One region of the Vibrio diabolicus genome, then DNA from elsewhere that is predicted to be linked to it. Evidence: riboswitches for the same ligand, from Rfam matches in the RefSeq annotation. Region 1 holds a riboswitch; the other holds the start of a gene.
What was found. Region 1 has a riboswitch for lysine ahead of tet(35) (tetracycline efflux Na+/H+ antiporter family transporter Tet(35)). Riboswitches for the same ligand answer to the same signal wherever they lie in the genome.
Positions count from the first base shown of each region.

Region 2: it holds a riboswitch for lysine, as region 1 does, so the genes downstream of both, lysC (lysine-sensitive aspartokinase 3) here and tet(35) (tetracycline efflux Na+/H+ antiporter family transporter Tet(35)) in region 1, are expected to answer to the same signal.

Region 1 covers NZ_CP042451.1:2,047,971-2,058,504, reverse strand. Annotated here, with positions in the region: gene FR741_RS09810 (DUF2878 domain-containing protein) at 1-294, shown strand, start outside; gene FR741_RS09805 (chalcone isomerase family protein) at 254-847, shown strand; gene FR741_RS09800 (DUF3833 domain-containing protein) at 847-1,377, shown strand; gene purB (adenylosuccinate lyase) at 1,663-3,033, opposite strand; gene hflD (high frequency lysogenization protein HflD) at 3,181-3,798, opposite strand; gene mnmA (tRNA 2-thiouridine(34) synthase MnmA) at 3,809-4,933, opposite strand; gene FR741_RS09780 (hypothetical protein) at 5,122-5,391, shown strand; gene FR741_RS09775 (inosine/guanosine kinase) at 5,509-6,813, shown strand; gene FR741_RS09770 (H-NS family histone-like protein) at 6,943-7,350, opposite strand; lysine riboswitch at 7,933-8,115, shown strand; gene tet(35) (tetracycline efflux Na+/H+ antiporter family transporter Tet(35)) at 8,225-9,826, shown strand; gene FR741_RS09760 (sigma-54 interaction domain-containing protein) at 10,153-10,534, opposite strand, start outside.
Region 2 covers NZ_CP042451.1:399,940-410,473, forward strand. Annotated here, with positions in the region: gene FR741_RS01940 (cation:proton antiporter) at 1-1,281, opposite strand, end outside; gene metH (methionine synthase) at 1,473-5,153, shown strand; gene lysC (lysine-sensitive aspartokinase 3) at 5,240-6,592, opposite strand; lysine riboswitch at 6,694-6,872, opposite strand; gene FR741_RS01955 (pyridoxal-phosphate-dependent aminotransferase family protein) at 7,093-8,214, shown strand; gene FR741_RS01960 (PglL family O-oligosaccharyltransferase) at 8,274-10,055, opposite strand; gene uvrA (excinuclease ABC subunit UvrA) at 10,123-10,534, opposite strand, start outside.

The DNA of each region.
Region 1 (10,534 bases):
ACACAATGGTTACCCATTTGGTTGTTGTGCCTTTGGGTTCTGTTCTCTTGGTATGCCTATCAGCTCAAGCCTGTTTTGTACCGTTTCCCAAAAATCTACGTATCAATTGTAGGTGGCGTTGGAGGAACCGTCAGTTACTACGCCGGTTACAAGCTCCAAGTCGTTGAATATGGATTTAATACCAGCGTTACGTTGGTCATTCTATTTGCTGAATGGTTTGCCATGACGCTTTTGATACTCAAGGTATACGGATATGAAAAGCTTGAAGAGAGATTTAACCCAGAGGCTGATTAAGGTAGTTGCTTCTCTAGTAGTTATGGGCTCCTTTGCTCTACAAGCTCAGCCAGTTGGAAACAGTGAAAACGCAGATAAGATGTCGAGTTGGGAGGGGTGGAAAACTGTCGGTGAGGCACAACTCACATGGTTCATCTTCGATATATATCAGTCTCGACTAAAAGCACCCGATGGAAAGTTCATTGTAAATGGCGATGTATCACCACACCCTCTGGCATTGGAAATTAACTATCAAAGAGACATCAGCAAGCAGCAGTTGCTTGATGTAACTGATGAGCAATGGGCAAAACTTGGTTTTACTGAATCATATCGAAAAAGTTGGATCAGTGAACTAAACCGTATGTTCCCTGATATAAAAAAAGGGGATGAGCTTACTTACTTAACCGATGGTAAAACTGGTCAGCTTCTTTACCGACAAGCTGGCATTGCACAAATCAAGACAGTCGGCTTCGTTCAAGATGAGCGAATGAACGATGCGTTTTTGTCTATATGGTTGTCACCTAATACAGAGTTCCCAAAACTTCGAAAACAATTAATAGGGCAGGTTAGATAGTGCTTAAACGAATTTTAAAATCAGTCGCCTTGGCTGCTGCGGCCTTACTTTCAGCATGCTCAGCAGGTATCGATAATTATCAATCATCTACACCGACTTTTGATTTATTCGGCTATTTTGAAGGCGAAACAAAGGCGTGGGGGATGGTCCAAGATTACACTGAACAACAAACTCGTCGTTTTGAAGTCGACATCGTGGGTACTGTGGAAGGTAACACGTTGACGCTGGTGGAAGACTTTGTGTTTGATGATGGAGAAGTTGACCAGCGAGTTTGGGTTATTACCAAATTAGAAGATGGACGCTATGAAGGTAAAGCAGAGGATATTATTGGTGTAGCAACAGGGGCTGAGCAAGGCAATGCGTTGCAGTGGCGGTATGACTTTGAGTTGCAAATGGATGACTCAACAGTAACGGTCGCTTTTGATGATTGGCTTTATCGTCAGGACGAGAAGCATGTTTTCAACCTCACCAAAATTAAAAAGTTTGGTGTAGAGGTAGGGACGATTACTCTTTTCTTCCAGAGGCAATAGAAATAAAGAAACGAGATGCGGGAGCGCTTCGCTTTAGGAATCGAGAGGGACGCGCTGGTATTTCAGTAAAGGGACGTTAAACTTGGAATGTGTGGGTAGAAGTTGCTTCTTTAATGGATATAACTGAGCCATATCCCTTATCCTGAAGCTTAGCGTTCCATAGGGAGAATCCTGTTCCCCCTAAACGAAGAAAGGGTTGACGCTTTCACGTCAACCCTCACTATTATCAGATTCTCGATTCTCGATTCTCGATTCTCGATTCTCGATTCTCGATTCTCGATTCTCTTACAGCTTATCTGTCAGCTCAACCGCTTGACCAATGTAGTTCGCTGGCGTCATCTCTTTCAGACGTGCTTTCTCGTGCTCAGGAAGCTCAAGACCGTCTATGAAGTTACGCATTGCCTCGCCGTCTACACGCTTACCACGAGTTAGCTCTTTTAGCTTCTCGTATGGCTTCTCGATGCCGTAACGACGCATAACTGTTTGTACTGGCTCTGCTAGTACTTCCCAGTTTTTATCTAGTTCAGCAAGAAGTGCTTCACGGTTTACTTCTAGCTTGCTGATGCCTTTAAGCGTAGAAGTGTAAGCGATAATAGCGTAACCAACACCAACACCAAGGTTACGTAGAACCGTTGAGTCAGTTAGGTCACGTTGCCAACGAGAGATAGGCAGTTTTTGTGCTAAGTGGCCGAATACTGCGTTCGCAAGACCTAGGTTACCTTCAGAGTTTTCAAAGTCGATTGGGTTAACTTTGTGCGGCATTGTTGAAGAACCGATCTCACCAGCAATGGTTTTTTGCTTGAAGTGGCCTAATGCAATGTAACCCCAAACGTCACGATCGAAGTCAATCAGGATAGTGTTGAAACGAGCGATAGCGTCGAACAGCTCAGCGATGTAATCATGCGGCTCGATTTGTGTTGTGTAAGGGTTCCAAGTTACGCCTAGAGACTCTGTAATGAATTCTTCAGAGAACTTGTGCCAATCTAGCTCTGGGTAAGCAGAAAGGTGTGCGTTGTAGTTACCTACTGCACCGTTGATTTTCGCTAGGATCTCAACGTTTTCGATTTGCTTGAATTGACGCTCCATACGGTACGCCACGTTTGCCATTTCTTTACCCATTGTAGATGGAGAAGCAGGCTGGCCGTGTGTACGAGATAGAAGAGGAATGTCGCGGTATTCAACTGCGAGTGCTTTGATAGCGTCAATTAGGTTACGGATTTCTGGAAGAATCACTTGCTCACGTGCTTCTTTTAGCATTAACGCATGAGAGGTGTTATTGATGTCTTCAGAAGTACATGCAAAGTGGAAGAACTCATTAACAGCGTGCAGTTCAGGAACGTCTGCTACTTTCTCTTTTAAGAAGTACTCAACCGCTTTAACGTCGTGGTTAGTTGTACGCTCGATTTCTTTAATACGGCGTGCATCTTCTTCAGAGAAGTTAGCAGCAAGGTCGTCTAGGAATTGGTTAGCTTCTGCGCTGAATGCTGGCACTTCTGCAATTTCAGCAGTAGCCGCTAGCTTCTGTAGCCAACGAATTTCTACGATAGTACGGTATTTTAGTAGACCGTACTCGCTGAAAATTTCGCGTAACGCAATCGTCTTACTTCCGTAACGGCCGTCTACTGGTGAAACAGCAGTCAATGCTGACAGTTCCATGATGTTCTCCTGAATTGGGTTTCTAAATTTCGTGAGCGTTATACCAATAACTGTGGCAATTGTCACGAATATTGCGCAAACGTTTGCGCGGGATTTGTTTTATTCGAAAAAAAGTAGCTCGCGATAAACGCGAGCTAGCAGAGTATTCTACATTCTGGCTAACAGGATTTGAGCCTGTTCGACCATTTTCTTTCGGCCAAAAATTAGATGACGACGTTTACCGCCTACTTGGCGCCACAGAACAGCACTACGAATGCCAGATAGCAGTAGAGCACGGACTTTGTGTTGGCTTGCCGTTTGTTGCAGTACAGAAGGCGTGCCTGTTACTTGAATGCGTGGTCCAATAGGGCTAACAACATCCAAGTAGATGCTTGCTAAATTGCTGATCATTTGATCATCTAGCAGTTCAAAATGCTCTGACTGGCGCTTGGCCATCTGGATACGGTCACCAAGCTGGGACATGGCATCGTTGCGAGCGCTTAACTTACGTTCTAGCGCCATTAAGCTAATGATGTAACGAGTGATCTCACTGCCTGATGGGGTGCTATCAATCCCTTTAACCAGACACTCCAGACCGAGCTTTAGATCGGCTTCGCGACCGAATACGCCAACGGTGTTAGCAGGGTTTGTGTTCAAAATAGCGTTGATTGATGTTTCAAAAGCATCTTGATCACAATGCCCGTTTCTCGCAACTTGTTGAACCAAAGCGACAGCTTGGCAAATACCAGCGAAAGCGATAGTACGGTCATAAAGTGTATTCGCCACGTAACGACTCCTAAGCTTGAGAATATTTAATGCGTTGCTCGATGATGCCGCCACCTAGACATACGTCATCTTTATAAAACACTGCTGATTGACCAGGCGTCACTGCAATTTGTGGTTCATCAAAGATCACTTTAATGTTTTCATCATCGATCGGGATGATTGTACAAGGAATATCTTCCTGACGGTAACGAGTTTTCACTGTGCACTTCATAACATCGCGAATTGGCTCACGATCTACCCAGTGAAGTTGTGACGCAAGTAGACCTTCTGATTTTAGCATCGGGTGGTCTTTACCTTGGACTGCGATTAGCACGTTACGCTCTAGGTCTTTTTCACCAACAAACCACGGCTCTTCATTACCACCGCCGCCTTTACGGCCACCGATGTGTAGACCTTTACGCTGACCTAGTGTGTGGTACATCAAACCTTGGTGTTGACCGATCACTTCGCCTTCTGGCGTTTCGATATTACCAGGCTGAGCAGGAAGGTAACGACCTAGGAAGTCGGTAAATTTACGCTCACCGATGAAACAAATACCTGTCGAGTCTTTCTTCTTCGCTGTTACTAAACCTTGCTCTTCCGCAATACGGCGTACTTCAGGTTTCTCTAAATCACCAACAGGGAAGAGGCTACGGCCAATTTGTTCGTGGCTTAGTGTATATAGAAAGTAGCTCTGGTCTTTGTTGCCATCTAGGCCACGCAACATCGCTGGTTTCTCACCGTTATCCGGGAAAGAGCGACGTACGTAGTGACCCATTGCAATGTAGTCAGCATCAAGCACTTCATCAGCGAATTCTAGGAATGCTTTGAACTTGATTTCTTTGTTACAAAGAATGTCAGGGTTCGGTGTACGACCCGCTTTGTATTCAGCAAGGAAGTACTCAAATACGTTATCCCAGTATTCGGCAGCAAAGTTGATGGTGTGTAGATGAATGCCTAGCTTGTCACATACTGCCTGAGCATCAGCAAGATCTTCTGCTGCTGTACAATATTCTTCGTTGTCATCTTCTTCCCAGTTCTTCATGAACAGGCCTTCTACTTGGTAGCCTTGTTGCTTGAGAAGATACGCAGAAACAGATGAATCAACGCCGCCGGACATACCGACGATGACTTTCTTTTGGCTGTTATCAGACATTACTAAACACCACTTAAATAAACGGGATGCAGATTCTATCAGAATCCACAGACCGGTGACAGATCCGAGATCGAAATCACAATTCGTTTCGCTGCATTTTTCTTCAACAGAAATTCGAACGGGCAATTTCGCAAGTATAGAAGAGGTATATATGGCATAGTTGGCAAAAATCCAAGAGGAAAGTCCAAATGACCGAAGAAAACCAGTTTATGCAAGAAGCCGAGTTGATTGAAATTGTTGAAAACCAACTTGAGGACGGCAATCCATTAAAAGTTAAAGAGACGCTAATGCGCTTAATGATGACAGGGACACCTAGAGAAGAAGCGGTTGCAATGATGGCATGTGCCATGTCGATTGAAATTTTCGATGTGATGAAAAATGAAGGTGAGTTCAACCTAAAGCGTTACTGCGAGCACCTTGAGCAACTGCCAGATCTAAGTTTTATGGAAGGTGAATAAGGAGTCTAGAAGAAAAAAGTGGCTAGCAAACGTTTGCTATAATTGCTTTTATTGCCGCTTTATTATTAGCGGTATAGAATCCGTTCTCCTTTTCATCCCCTTACTCAGACTGACAATATGAAATTTCCTGGACAACGCAAATCGAAGCACTATTTTCCTGTTCATGCTCGTGACCCGCTGGTGAGCCAAGCACAAGAAAGCAAGAAGATGACGCGCACTCACATCATTGGTATTGACCAAACTTTGGTTGATATTGAAGCTAAAGTTACAACGGATGTGATTGAAAAGTACGGTCTGAGTAAAGGTCACTCTTTGGTTATTGATGACGAAAGAGCAGAAGAGTTGTACCAGCAACTTAAAGAAGAGAACTTAATTACCAATGAGTATGCGGGTGGCACAATTGGTAACACGCTACACAACTACTCTGTGCTAGCAGATGATCGCTCTACGCTGCTTGGAGTGATGAGCCAGGATATCAAAATTGGCAGCTATGGCTACCGTTACCTTTGTAATACATCAAGCCGCATGGACTTGAACTATCTACAAGGTGTTGATGGCGCTATCGGTCGTTGTTTCGCTCTTATTACAGAAGATGGTGAACGTACTTTTGCGATCAGTGAAGGGCAAATGAACCAACTGCATCCTGATAGCATTCCAGAAAAAATCTTTAAAAATGCATCGGCGCTTGTACTAACGTCATATTTAGTACGTTGTAAAGAAGGCGACCCAATGCCTGAAGCAACAATGAAAGCGATTGAGTACGCGAAAAAGAATGATGTACCTGTTGTTCTGACTCTTGGGACGAAGTTCGTTATTCAAGATGACCCGAAATATTGGCAAGAATTCATTCGAGATAACGTTTCAGTCGTTGCGATGAATGAAGATGAAGCAGAAGCACTGACGGGTGAGTCAGACCCACTTGCTGCATCTGATAAAACACTGGAGTGGGCAGATCTAGTATTGTGCACCGCGGGGCCTGTAGGCCTATTTATGGCGGGTTATACGGAAGACAGCGCGAAGCGCGAAACTTCTTTGCCATTACTTCCGGGGTCAATCGCTGAATTTAATCGCTATGAATTTAGTCGTCCGGCGAAAAAAGATACATGTGAAACACCAATAAAAGTGTACTCACATATCTCGCCATATATGGGTGGTCCAGAAAAAATCAAGAATACCAATGGTGCAGGTGATGCTGCGTTATCTGCTGTTCTTCATGATATGGCGGCAAACAAATACCATAAAGAAAATGTGCCTAATTCAAGCAAGCACAGTAACGAATATTTAACTTACTCTTCTTTTTCTCAAGTATGTAAATACGCAAACCGTGCGAGCTACGAAGTTCTCGTGCAACATTCTCCACGTTTGTCACGTGGGCTTCCTGAGCGAGAAGATAGCCTAGAAGAAGCATACTGGGAACGTTAATACACAGTAGTTTAATTAACTATTCTATAACTAAAGTAAAAGGCGCATTTTTTAATGCGCCTTTTTTTATTTGTAATGAACCAAATAAAAAAGGCTCCCATTGGGAGCCTTTTAAAAAATAGCGCGAATTTAGATCAGGAAATCATCCAGAGATTTACCTGCATCAAGTTGCTCTTGAATTGCAGAAGGTGTACGACCTTGGCCTGTCCAAGTCTTCTCATTACCGTTTGAGTCTGTGTATTTGTATTTAGCTGGACGAGGTGCACGCTTCGCTTTGCCTTTCGTCTTAGTTTCGCCAGATAGCGCAGTAATAAGCGCTTCTACGTCAATACCGTCTTGAGCAATTTTCTCTGCGATCTCTGCTAGCTTAGCTTCTTGCTCAGCTTGTGCTGCACGTTCTGCTTCTTCTGCTTCACGACGCTCTTCTACGACAGTAGTTAGTTTATCTAGAGCTTCTTCCAATTGTTCTAGAGTCAGCTCACGAGAAAATGCACGAAGGCTACGGATATTTAGAAGGGTTTTAGTCAGCTCTGACATAACGATTCCTATTAAAAGGTTAATGTGTTGGGCACTTTTTATCGTTACGATTAAATAATGCCAATCTATAAATAAACAAAGAGTCCTTATATTTAACTTTATCTTTTCCTTATGTGCAAATACTAAATCAAGATTTTGTTTAAATTTAGCTATTTTTTTAAAGCAATAAATATTATTACACTCGAAATAAATCTTATTAGATGAGAATTGAAATCAACACTCGTTATTGTATAGAGATAGAGCCAGCTTGGTTTTTATAAAAAAAGTTGAGTTATTACTTAAAAATATGAAGCGTCCATCTTTGATGGAGTGTCATATATCCTTAATTTATTGATACAAGATAAACCATGATATTTTTAAGGTAGTAATAATGTTTCATAAATAACAAAATTGATGTGATTTCAGTTGCACAAAACTAACTTGAAGTAGACAAGGTTTATAAATTATCTCAGTCATTATTTATTTGTTTAATTTAGTTTGATGTGTTGCATTGACTCTCATCATAAGTACAATGGCTGCTACCTGATGCAATATTGCAGACAATTTGTTGTTAATTTGTACAGTTAGTGGTTAATTGTTTGTTGTTGCCGTAGAGGCGCGGTCTCGAAGAGTAGCTATTATTGGGGTGATGCCAATGAATAATAGTGGAAGGCGAAGATTGCCGAAGTAAGTAACTCATCAAAGTTACTTGCTGGGGTTGTATCTGAAAGGAACAACACTGCCATAGTATATATTCACATTAAACTATGGAGCGCTACTGTAGGGTTGGGTGGAGTGTTCGCTTCCCTGTCGCTAAGTTCAACATGAGCACGTATCGTATGCTACGTGACTTGTCTGCAGTAGATCTCTAGCCAAACTTTGGTTTTTGAAGATCATGAATTTAATAGATTTTTCTAGTTCTCCTGTTTCATTATTGCCACCTATTGTCGCTTTGACTTTGGCGATCTTGACTCGACGTGTATTAGTTTCCTTAGGTGTAGGTATCGTGCTGGGTGCGGTTCTACTTAATAGCTGGTCTATCGGTGATACCGTTAGTTACGTGAGTTCTCAAGTTTCTTCTGTCTTTATTGAAGATGGCGGAATTAACACTTGGAACATGAGCATTGTTGGTTTCCTAATCTTATTAGGTATGACAACTGCATTATTAACGCTATCTGGTGGTACTCGTGCATTTGCCGAATGGGCACAATCTCGAGTGAAGAGTAAACGCGGCTCCAAACTTCTTGCTGCCTTTTTAGGCGTATTCATTTTTGTCGACGATTACTTTAACAGTCTTGCTGTTGGTGCCATTTCTCGTCCAGTGACCGATCGTTTTTATGTGTCTCGCGCGAAGCTTGCATACATTCTAGACTCAACTGCTGCACCAATGTGTGTGATCATGCCTGCTTCTAGCTGGGGTGCTTACATTATTACGATTATCGGCGGTATCTTAGTCTCACATGGGATCACTGAGTATTCGGCTCTTGGCGCGTACGTTCGTCTTATTCCAATGAACTTCTATGCAGTTTTTGCACTGCTTATGGTGTTTGCTGTGGCGTGGTTTGGCCTCGATATCGGTAAGATGCGTGAGCATGAAATCTCTGCATCTCAAGGCCGCGGCTTTGATAAAGACAAAGAAAACGACTCGCAAGAAGCGCATGATCTAAACGAAGAGCTAGATATCCGTGAAAGCGAAAAGGGTAAAGTGTCAGACTTGGTACTTCCTATCGTGACGCTGATTATTGCGACTATCGCTTCTATGCTTTACACGGGTGGCCGAGCATTGGCTGCTGACGGCAAAGAGTTTGCGCTTCTAGGTGCGTTTGAAAATACAGATGTAGGTACATCACTAATCTACGGTAGCTTGCTTGGCTTAGCAGTTGCACTGTTTACTGTTGTGAAGCAAGGTCTTCCAATGGGTGAAATTGCACGCACACTTTGGATTGGTGCGAAGTCTATGTTTGGCGCGATTCTAATCCTAGTATTTGCCTGGACTATCGGTTCGGTTATCGGTGACATGAAGACGGGTTCTTACCTTTCTACAATGGCGCAGGGCAATATCAATCCACATTGGCTACCAGTTATCCTATTCTTGTTGTCTGGTCTAATGGCATTTTCAACAGGTACTTCTTGGGGTACGTTCGGCATTATGCTTCCAATCGCGGGTGATATGGCTGGTGCAACAGATCTTGCGCTAATGCTCCCAATGCTAAGTGCAGTTTTAGCCGGTGCCGTTTTTGGTGACCATTGTTCACCTATCTCCGATACCACTATTCTGTCGTCGACTGGTGCACGTTGTAATCATATTGATCACGTATCGACCCAGTTGCCTTATGCATTGTCCGTGGCGCTAGTTTCCTGTGTTGGCTTCATTACTTTGGGGATGACTGCGTCAATTGCATTCTCATTCATTGCTGCATCAATCACATTTATTATTGTATGTGGAGCACTTTCTTGGTTGTCGAAGTCTAAAATGGCATCGTGCCAAAATGTCTAGTACAGCTCAGTATTTTTAATAAAGAGGAAGCTCCGCTAAATTTAGCGGAGCTTTTTTTTAACGCGATTTAGGTGAGGGGGGCAATCGCGTTTTTGGGGATAATCGTTTCGTGTTAAAAGCGAGCTATTTGTGTTCTGAGCACTCCTTTCTGTGCTGTGATAGAAAATCTATCAACCGACTTCTTCTTAGCTCTAAGCAAAGACTATGCCTAGTTTAAGTTGTTGATTTTAAAGGCGGTAATGTCAAGAGATTTATGATGAGGGGCTAAGTAAATGATATATGATGAGTTGTCTGTTACACAGTGTCACGTTACACCTGTACAGCAACTAAACATTTAAGTTGTATTTCTTTATTAGACGATAAAGCGTTGTTCTTGAAATACCAAGATGACGTGCAGCCGCACTCATATTGTGCTTATTTTCTTCGATAGCTTGCAGTAGGTAGTCAAGATCAATTTGGTCCACTGAAGGGAGTAATTGCCTTTCATTATTATCAAGGCCCAAGTCAGCGACGAGAAGCGTGTGATCTTCACACATGACAATCGCTCGTTGGATTACATTTCGCAGTTCTCTTACGTTACCTGGCCAACGATGCTTGAGGAGCTTGGCTTTCACTTTATCCGACATTTTTTGTACCTGACCATGAGACAAATCTGTTAAGAAGTGTTCTGATAACATAAGGATATCTTTCCCACGCTTTCTCAGTGGA
Region 2 (10,534 bases), 1.6 Mb from region 1:
CTCTTCCATTTTCTTCTCTTCATCTTTTGCTTTTTCAATCATTGGGGTGATTGTTGAGCCTTGAATGAGGATAGAGAAAACAACGACGGAGTAGGTCATTACAAGAATAATCTCTTTTACATCGATTAACTTATCTTGAATCACCCAAATACCTGATGGAATAGAAAGTGCCATCGCTAGTGCCAGGCCTCCGCGTAAACCGCCCCACGTCAAAATACGCACTGACCATGGATTATATTTTCTGTAACGTTTAAAGCCAATGTACGAGAGAAATACGCTTAGATAGCGAGCTGCTAGTACAAGAGGGACTGATATAGCCATCATGATCCAGTCTTCTTTGTGGAATTCAAATAGCAGCATCGACATACCAATCAGTAGGAATAACACGCCATTCAAGAACTCATCGACGAGCTCCCAAAAGTGGTCAAGGTGGTCTTCACTCTCTTTCGAAAAGCCAATAAAACGTGTCCAGTTGCCAATCATAATACCAGATACAACCATCGCTAATGGTCCTGATACATGGATGTATTCAGCAAATGCGTAACCTGCCGTTGGGACACCAATGGTAAGTAATAACTCCATTGAGTGATCATCGGTGGCACTGATTAAGTAGTGGAATAGCAAACCGAGTACGAAACCATAAGTGATACCACCGATAGCTTCTTGGATGAAGAGTAAGGTGACACTACCTACAGTTGGTGCCTCAGTACCAAATGCAATCGTAAATAGAGTGACAAAGATAACCAAACCGAAGCCGTCATTGAAGAGCGACTCTCCTTCAATCTGGGTGGAGATACGTTTGGGAGCATCGAGCTTTTTAACTATAGCCAATACAGCGATTGGGTCAGTTGGCGATATTAGAGCACCAAATAGTAAGCAGTAGACCAAATCAAATTGGATGCCAATTAACTGACAGAATCCGTAGAGCGCAAACCCGATAAAGAAAGTGGAAAATAGGGTGGCTCCGAGAGCCAAAACGGTAATTTCCCATTTTTGATCTTTAAGGTTCGGGAGTTTGATGCCTAATCCACCTGCAAATAGTAAGAAGCCAAGAATGCCCTTGAGCAAGAAATCTTCAAAGTTGATCCTTGTGACCGTTTCTGTCGCAATTTCGGTGAGGTGGAACCAGTTGTTTTGGCCCGCAATTAAGATTAGAAGTGAAAGCACCATTGAACCTGCGGTAATCGCAATGGTGGTTTGCATCTTTCCTATCTTGCTGTTTACAAAAGCAATTAGCATCGCAGCTGCGGATAGAAAACATAAAGTATGATAGACCGACATAGAGCTCTCTATTTGTAACATTTTATGAATGGGATTCTCGACTGATGCTGCTTAAATAGCAAACATTTTTTCGCGATTATTTTGTAAGTTAAGAAGGAGATAAAACAATCATTAATTCCACGTTTAGACGTCTAGACTCCTGAAGTTTGTGTGATAGGATGGAAAGATAACTAAAGGAATGAGGCTGTACTGTGGGAAGTAACGTAAGACAACAGATTGAAGCTCAATTGAAGCAACGTATTCTTTTGATTGATGGTGGTATGGGAACCATGATTCAGGGATACAAACTTGAAGAGCAAGACTATCGAGGAACGCGCTTTGCGGATTGGCATTGTGATCTAAAAGGTAACAACGACCTGTTGGTTCTAAGTCAGCCTCAACTTATCAAGGAAATTCACGCTGCATATTTAGAAGCGGGTGCAGATATTCTCGAAACCAACACGTTTAACGCAACAACCATTGCGATGGCTGACTACGAGATGGAAAGCCTAAGTGAAGAAATTAACTTTGCTGCTGCCAAGCTTGCACGTGAAGTTGCAGACGAATGGACCGCAAAAACACCCGATAAACCGCGTTATGTCGCAGGGGTTTTAGGGCCGACGAACCGCACTTGTTCTATCTCTCCTGATGTAAACGACCCTGGATATCGAAATGTTTCTTTCGACGAGTTAGTTGAGGCTTACTCTGAATCGACTCGAGCGCTGATTAAAGGTGGTTCTGACCTTATTCTTATCGAGACCATCTTCGATACTCTTAACGCTAAGGCTTGTTCATTTGCTGTTGAAAGTGTGTTTGAAGAGATGGGTATTGAGTTACCTGTGATGATCTCGGGGACTATTACTGATGCTTCCGGTAGAACATTATCAGGTCAAACTACAGAAGCGTTTTACAACTCATTACGTCATGTTAAACCGATTTCGTTTGGTTTGAACTGTGCGCTGGGCCCAGATGAGCTTCGTCCTTATGTTGAAGAGCTTTCGCGTATATCAGAATCTTTTGTTTCCGCTCACCCAAATGCCGGGCTTCCGAATGCATTCGGCGAATACGATTTATCGCCAGAAGATATGGCTAAGCATGTTCAAGAGTGGGCTCAAAGTGGCTTTTTAAACTTGATTGGTGGGTGTTGTGGCACAACTCCAGAGCACATTCGCCAAATGGCACTCGCGGTTGAAAATGTCGCCCCTCGTCAATTGCCTGACCTTCCCGTTGCTTGTCGCTTGTCTGGCTTAGAGCCGCTCGCCATTGATAAAGACTCTTTATTCATCAATGTCGGTGAGCGTACGAATGTAACTGGCTCTGCGCGTTTTAAGCGCTTGATTAAAGAAGAACTGTACGATGAAGCGCTCGATGTGGCTCGTCAACAAGTTGAAAATGGCGCTCAAATTATCGATATCAACATGGATGAAGGCATGTTGGATGCACAAGCTTGTATGGTTCGATTTTTAAACCTTTGTGCGTCAGAACCTGAAATCTCAAAAGTACCAATCATGGTCGACTCTTCCAAGTGGGAGGTTATTGAAGCCGGTCTTAAGTGCATCCAAGGCAAAGGCATTGTTAACTCGATCTCTCTCAAAGAAGGCAAAGAGAAATTCGTTGAACAAGCTAAGTTGATTCGCCGTTATGGTGCGGCTGTGATTGTGATGGCGTTTGATGAGATAGGGCAAGCAGATACACGTGAGCGCAAAGTGGAAATTTGTACCAACGCTTACCGAATTCTCGTTGATGAAGTGGGCTTTCCACCAGAAGACATCATCTTTGACCCGAACATTTTTGCCATTGCTACGGGTATCGAGGAGCATAATAACTACGCGGTGGATTTCATTGAAGCCGTTGGCGATATCAAACGTGATTTACCACACGCGATGATCTCGGGTGGGGTTTCTAACGTCTCGTTCTCTTTTCGAGGGAATAACTATGTGCGTGAAGCGATTCACGCGGTGTTCCTCTATCACTGTTTTAAAAATGGTATGGATATGGGGATCGTGAATGCGGGTCAGTTAGAAATCTACGATAACGTGCCTGAAACGCTGCGTGAGGCTGTGGAAGATGTCGTTCTTAACCGTCGCGATGATGCCACTGAGAGGTTGTTAGATATCGCGGCGGAATACGCAGGCAAAGGGGTAGGTAAAGAGGAGGATGCCTCTGCACTTGAGTGGAGAACTTGGCCTGTTGAAAAGCGTTTAGAACACGCGTTAGTGAAAGGAATAACCGAGTTTATCGTTGATGATACCGAAGAGGCTCGTGTCAATGCTTCAAAGCCATTAGAGGTGATTGAAGGCCCACTAATGGATGGGATGAACGTCGTCGGAGACTTGTTTGGTGAAGGTAAAATGTTCCTTCCTCAGGTCGTAAAATCTGCCCGAGTGATGAAGCAAGCAGTAGCGCATCTGGAGCCCTACATCAATGCAGAAAAGCAGGTGGGACAAACAAACGGTAAGATCTTGTTAGCGACGGTAAAAGGTGATGTACACGATATCGGGAAAAATATCGTAGGCGTTGTATTGCAGTGCAATAACTATGAAATTATCGATCTTGGTGTCATGGTTCCTTGCGAAAAGATCTTAAAAGTAGCGCAAGAAGAGAACGTCGATATTATTGGTTTGTCAGGGTTGATCACGCCTTCATTAGACGAAATGGTGCATGTTGCAAAAGAGATGGAGCGTCTCGACTTTAACTTACCTCTTCTCATCGGTGGCGCAACAACGTCAAAAGCCCATACAGCAGTTAAGATTGAGCAAAATTACAAGCATCCAGTTGTTTACGTGAATAACGCCTCACGTGCGGTGGGCGTATGTACTTCTCTATTGTCAGATGAACGTCGCCCTGAATTTGTTGAAAAACTTGAAGCTGATTACGAACGAGTACGTGATCAACATAATCGAAAGAAACCGAGAACCAAACCAGTGACATTAGAAGCTGCTCGAGCGAATAAAGTTGCGATCGATTGGGAAGCTTACACTCCTCCAGTGCCTGTTAAGCCTGGCATTCATATCTTCGATGATTTTGATGTGGCTATATTACGTCAATACATCGATTGGACACCATTCTTTATGACTTGGTCACTTGTGGGTAAGTATCCAACAATTTTCCAACATGAAGAAGTTGGTGAAGAAGCAAAACGTTTATTCGAAGATGCCAACGAGTTACTTGATCGAGTTGAGCGAGAAGGCCTGTTAAAAGCGCGTGGAATGTGTGGCTTATTCCCTGCTGCGAGCGTGGGGGACGACATTGAAGTTTATGCTGATGAAACTCGTACCAACGTTGTGAAAGTACTGCGTAACTTGCGTCAACAGACCGAGAAACCAAAAGGATTTAACTATTGTTTATCCGACTACATCGCACCTAAAGAGTCGGGTAAACATGATTGGATAGGGGCATTTGCTGTCACTGGTGGTATTGGTGAACGAGAGCTTGCTGATGAATACAAAGCACAGGGAGATGATTACAACGCAATTATGATTCAAGCGGTGGCGGATCGCCTAGCCGAAGCGTTTGCTGAGTATTTGCATGAGCGTGTCCGTAAAGAAATTTGGGGTTATGCTGCGGATGAAGATTTATCTAACAATGATCTCATTCGTGAAAAATACCAAGGTATTCGCCCTGCGCCGGGTTATCCAGCGTGCCCTGAGCATACTGAAAAAGGACCGCTTTGGGAGCTACTTAATGTGGAAGAGAATATTGGCATGACTCTAACCTCCAGCTATGCAATGTATCCGGGCGCGTCAGTCTCTGGTTGGTATTTCTCTCATCCTGACTCACGTTACTTTGCGATCGCACAGATCCAAGAAGATCAGCTAGAGAGCTACGCCGATCGTAAGGGGTGGGATAGGATCGAGGCTGAAAAATGGTTAGGGCCAAACATTAACGGTTAAATTGATGTTTACCTCGTTCAAATGTAACAACTATTGAAACAACAAAGGGCTGCAGATACGCAGCCCTTTGTTTTATTGAGTTGAACTTACTTCTCAAACAACTCGGTGTGGAGTTTTTGTATGGCTTTTTTCGATACCGATTCATGGAGCAAGAAGCATAAGTTGTGAGGGCTAGCACCATAACAAATCATGCGTAGGTTAAAGTCTTCTAGCGTGCCAAAAACCTGTTTCGCGTAGCCTTTACTCTCACTCATGTTGTTACCAATGAGAGCAACGAGGCATAGGTCATGTTCAACTTCTACCTTACATAGCTCTTCTAACTCTTCTCGTACAGCTTGCGGCAGCTGTGGTGCTCCGCCGGATGTATCGGTTTGATCAAGTGTTAACGATACACTGATTTCAGATGTCGTGATCAAATCGACAGAGATCTTATGTTTTGCAAGGATCTCAAAGACCTTTGCTAAGAAGCCGTATGCGTGGAACATATTGGCGCTGCGTAGCGTTACCATGGTTTGGTTACAACGCAAAGCTAGCGCACGGAACAACGGTGAGCTTTCGACTTGGTGGCGAATCCAAGTTCCTCCTTTTTCTGGCTCTTTCGATGACCCTACAAATACCGGAATGTCGTGGCGCAATGCGGGTACTAGCGTAGAAGGGTGAAGGATTTTAGCGCCAAAGTTAGCCATTTCTGAAGCTTCACTAAAGCTGATCTCGGGAATTGGTGAGGCTTTTGGCGCAATTCGCGGGTCTGTTGTGTAGATGCCCGGTACATCAGTCCAGATTTCTAACCCTGCCGCTTTGACGCTCTCAGCAATTAAGGCGGCGCTGTAATCGCTGCCTCCTCGACCTAGTGTTGTTGTATTACCTGCTTCGTCAGATCCTATGAAGCCTTGAGTAACAACAACGGATTGTTGGCAAAGTGGTACGAGTTTATCTTGCGCAAGCGTCGAAATTGCTTCAATGTTTGGCTCCGCGCGACCAAAGTTGTCATCAGTACGCAGCACATCGCGGATATCAAAGCGCACTGCTTGAATGCCTCGCTCACACATTAACTGAGCTAGAATGTGCGTCGACATGAGCTCACCACATGCGACTAAATGATCGGTTAACTTCGCACTAGCTTGGATAGATGCAGCCTCGGCAAGGCTGGTTACGGTATCTAATATGGCATACACCTCGGCAGCAGTTTTTGTGCTGTCTTCGAGCTGAGTTAAAATGGCGTCATGAATGTTGGCCAGATTTTGCAGCAGCTCAGTACGGTGCGTTTGATCCTGTACACCATTGGCGAGTTCCACCAATAGGTTGGTGACGCCAGAACAAGCGCTGCTCACGACCAGGCGAGTAGTTGGATTGTTTTCGATAATGGTGGCACAACGACTCATTGCCTCAAAGTTGGCAACACTGGTTCCACCGAATTTAGCTACGTTAAATGCGCTCACTGCGTTCTCCCACGACTTCCTAAAAAATTGTACATCCAATGTTTAGTGAGAAAAGGAACAGAGCAAAAAGAGAGGTATTTAGAATGCTGTTTGAAAAATTTACCCTCAGAAGCCCTTCATCAGACTGCGCTGATGACAGTTGATGGGATTCAGCCCAATTCAACCGACAAGTCAAATCCTGCAACTTTGACTTACCTCGGCACTACTCCCCCTCAATGATTGGTGTTGGAATTGCGGTTCCACAAATCATCTACCTGGGTAGCGCTCCTCTTCTACATAAAGCTCAAACATTGAACGGTTTTGAGGCCTTAATGTCAATCAATATTTCAACCTTTATGGTGTTTTTTATTAACGATTTTGTGACACTGGTTTGACCTCCATACTTACGGCTAATTGCTGATAGAGGAAAAATCTATTAGGGTGAAGAACCCTACACCTGAGCCATGTTATTGAATAGAACTTTTAGAATGCTCAGGATAAAAGATAATCAAGGAGCTGACATGTCGATCCAAAGCTTTATTCCGCCTCACCGTATTTTAATGGGACCTGGTCCTTCTGATATTTATCCTCAAGTGTTACAAGCGCTAAGCCGTCCTACCGTAGGTCACCTTGATCCTCTGTTTATCGGTATGATGGATGAGCTCAAGCAGCTATTGAAGTATGCCTTTCAAACTGACAATGAGTTCACTATTGCGGTTTCAGCGCCAGGTAGTGCAGGGATGGAAACCTGCTTTGTAAACTTGATCGAGAAAGGCGACAAAGTGATCGTCTGCCGTAACGGTGTTTTTGGTGAACGCATGCGCGAAAATGTCGTCCGTGCTGGTGGTGAAGTTGTTATCGTCGATGATGAATGGGGGACGCCTGTTTCCATTGATAAAGTCGAGCAAGCACTCGAACAGCACCCAGATACAAAAATTCTTGCTTTTGTGCATGCCGAAACCTCAACTGGTGCAGTCAGTGATGCTCAAGCATTGGGTAAGCTGGCGAAACAGCATAATGCATTATCTATTGTTGATGCGGTGACGTCACTTGGTGGTGTGCCGTTAAAAGTGGATGAATGGCAACTGGATGCGGTTTACTCTGGCAGTCAAAAATGTTTGTCATGTGTACCAGGACTCTCACCCGTGACGTTTTCTCCTGCCGCAATTGAAAAGATTCAAGCAAGAACAACACCAGTACAGAGTTGGTTCCTCGATCAGAGTTTAGTGTTGGGCTATTGGAGTGGAGAAGGTAAGCGTAGTTACCATCATACGGCGCCAGTTAATAGCTTGTATGCGTTGCATGAAGCTTTATTGATACTGAAAAATGAAGGTTTAGAAAACGCTTGGGCTCGTCACCAACTGATGCATGAAAAACTCAAAAATGGCCTACAAAAGTTAGGCTTTGAATTTGTTGTGGACGAAGCCCATCGTTTGCCGCAATTAAATGCGATTTACGTGCCTGAAGGAATTGATGAAGCAAAAGTTCGTGCTCACTTGCTAGAAACCTATAACCTAGAAATTGGTGCAGGCCTCGGGGCATTAGCTGGTAAAGCGTGGCGTATTGGCTTAATGGGTTACGGCGCTCGACCTGAAAACGTTGCACTGTGCTTAAAAGCGTTAGAAGAGTCACTCACTGAATAAAGCTATACCGCAATGAGATAAAGAAAAGCGAAGGTCATCCCTTCGCTTTTTTGTACTTATTACTCTGCACCTGAAGTGGGTGCTGGTGAGGCAGAGATTGCTTGAGAAGGTGGTCGGTAATTGACGTCACTGAAATCAATCTTCGGGAACAAAAACTGCGCTTCAGCTCTGATTTGCTCCGCTTTACTTGAGTCATCTAAGCCTTGGTAGGCCAAAATCAAATTATTATAAAATGCAGGGCGAGGCTTATCTTTGATGATTTTTAGCGACCAATCGATATAAGGCTGAATCAAGGTTGCGTCTTGTTGGTACAGCCCAATGTTTAAAAACGTGCTATAGACATCCCAATCAAACCTGTCTTTCCAAACTACAGGGTTACTGACTTGATTCAGAATATCAGGGTTAGTTGGCCTAGTGGTCTCAAACTTCGTCAATACATAGTTCGTATGCAATGCGCTTACCATGTAAAACGTAAACGTAACGGGAAGTACCAAACTAAAGACTCGCAGCAAGCTTTTGGTCACATTACTAAAGCCGACTTGTCGATAACGAGAGACGCGCTGATCTACCCAGTACAGCAGGATAACGAAGATCAACCAATGCACGAGAGAGTGGTAGAAAGGGTATTCCAGTTGCGAGTGCAATACGATAGGTATAAACAAGGCCAGCAACGCAAGACGAGTTCCGCGTTTGGCTTGATAGATTCGATACAGTACCAGTGCCATCGCTAAGAAGATGCCGAGTATTGGCAGCAAGCCACCTTCTACTCCCCAGTAAAGTAGCTCATTATGCGGATGATCCATGGCTGGCAAACCAGCTGGGTAATTCTCATTTAGTGCATGTTGACGAGCCGTATACAGCATGTACTCAGATTCAAACTTGCCATATCCATAGCCAGTAAAAGGCTTTTCAATCACCATGTCTAATGTTTGCGGAAAAGTATACGCTCGAGGAGACTCCATGTTTACTTTTTCTGCGGCCAACCCACCTCCATCAGGAAAGGCAAGATGCATGACAACCACTGAGAGTAAGAGCCCAGTGACAAGCGACGTAACCCAGCGGATAAAGCGCCCTTTGGTCGCAAAGCGATACATGTATGGGATGACCAACAAAACGGCGATGATCGATGCTAACCAACCAGTGCGTGAAGCCAACGCCACAATTAGTGGTAAGGTTAAAACTGGCACGGCATAGAGAAGATAAACATCGCTTAACTTACGGTCGTATTTGTAGGGCTGACGTGCAAGTAAATAGCTGGCAATCACCAATCCTGTCGCAAGAAAGCTGGCCATTACATTGGGCTGTTGGAAAATACCATAAGGACGATTGGCCATCGTGTCGTAACCAAACGGATTGCCTGGTTTGAGATACAGATATTGTGTCAGACCCAAAATGGCTTCGATAACAACCGCAAGGACAATGAACCATAACAGGCGTTGGCGATGTTTATTACTGAAATGAAATTGTTGTAAGACAATAAAAAACAGGACGCCACACCACAGACCAATGAGCTTGTTGGCTGCCAAACTGCTATTCGCATTTGGGTACAGAATGGGCACCGTCATGATAAGAGCACTAATGAACAAGCCGATGGTTAATTTTGAGTAACGTAGCGCTCGATTATTCGCGAGTTGGTAGCACCCAATGCCTAATGCAAAGCTAAAAGCAATCCAAGTTGTCGCATTGAAGGAAAGTGAAAGCCCTGAACCGCCGGGGTTGGGCATGAAAAAGTGCATTGCCAACACAAATAGTGTTGCCAAGGCAATGAGAAACTTGCGATTGAGGGGAACCTGTACTTTTTCGGGAGAAAGCTTTGTTCCACTTACATGTATAGTAGCCATAGTTATTGCGTTGTTTTGAATGAAAAAAGACCAGCACTTGCTGGTCTCGGTACTTTACCTGTTTTTTCTACTTCAACATAGGCTTAAGGAAGTGAGCTGTGTGCGAACCCTCGATTTGCGACACATCTTCCGGTGTGCCTTGAGCGATTATCTCGCCTCCACCCTGTCCCCCTTCAGGTCCTAGATCGATAATCCAGTCCGCAGTCTTAATGACATCTAGGTTATGCTCGATCACCACGACAGTATTTCCGTGGTCGCGAAGTCTGTGCAATACAGTGAGCAACTGCTGGATATCATGGAAGTGCAAGCCGGTTGTTGGTTCATCCAAAATGTACAAGGTTTTTCCTGTATCACGTTTGGATAGCTCTCGCGCCAGTTTCACACGCTGTGCTTCACCACCGGAGAGTGTTGTTGCCGCTTGACCCAATCGTATGTACGACAAACCCACATCCATCAGTGTTTGTAGTTTGCGAGCGATG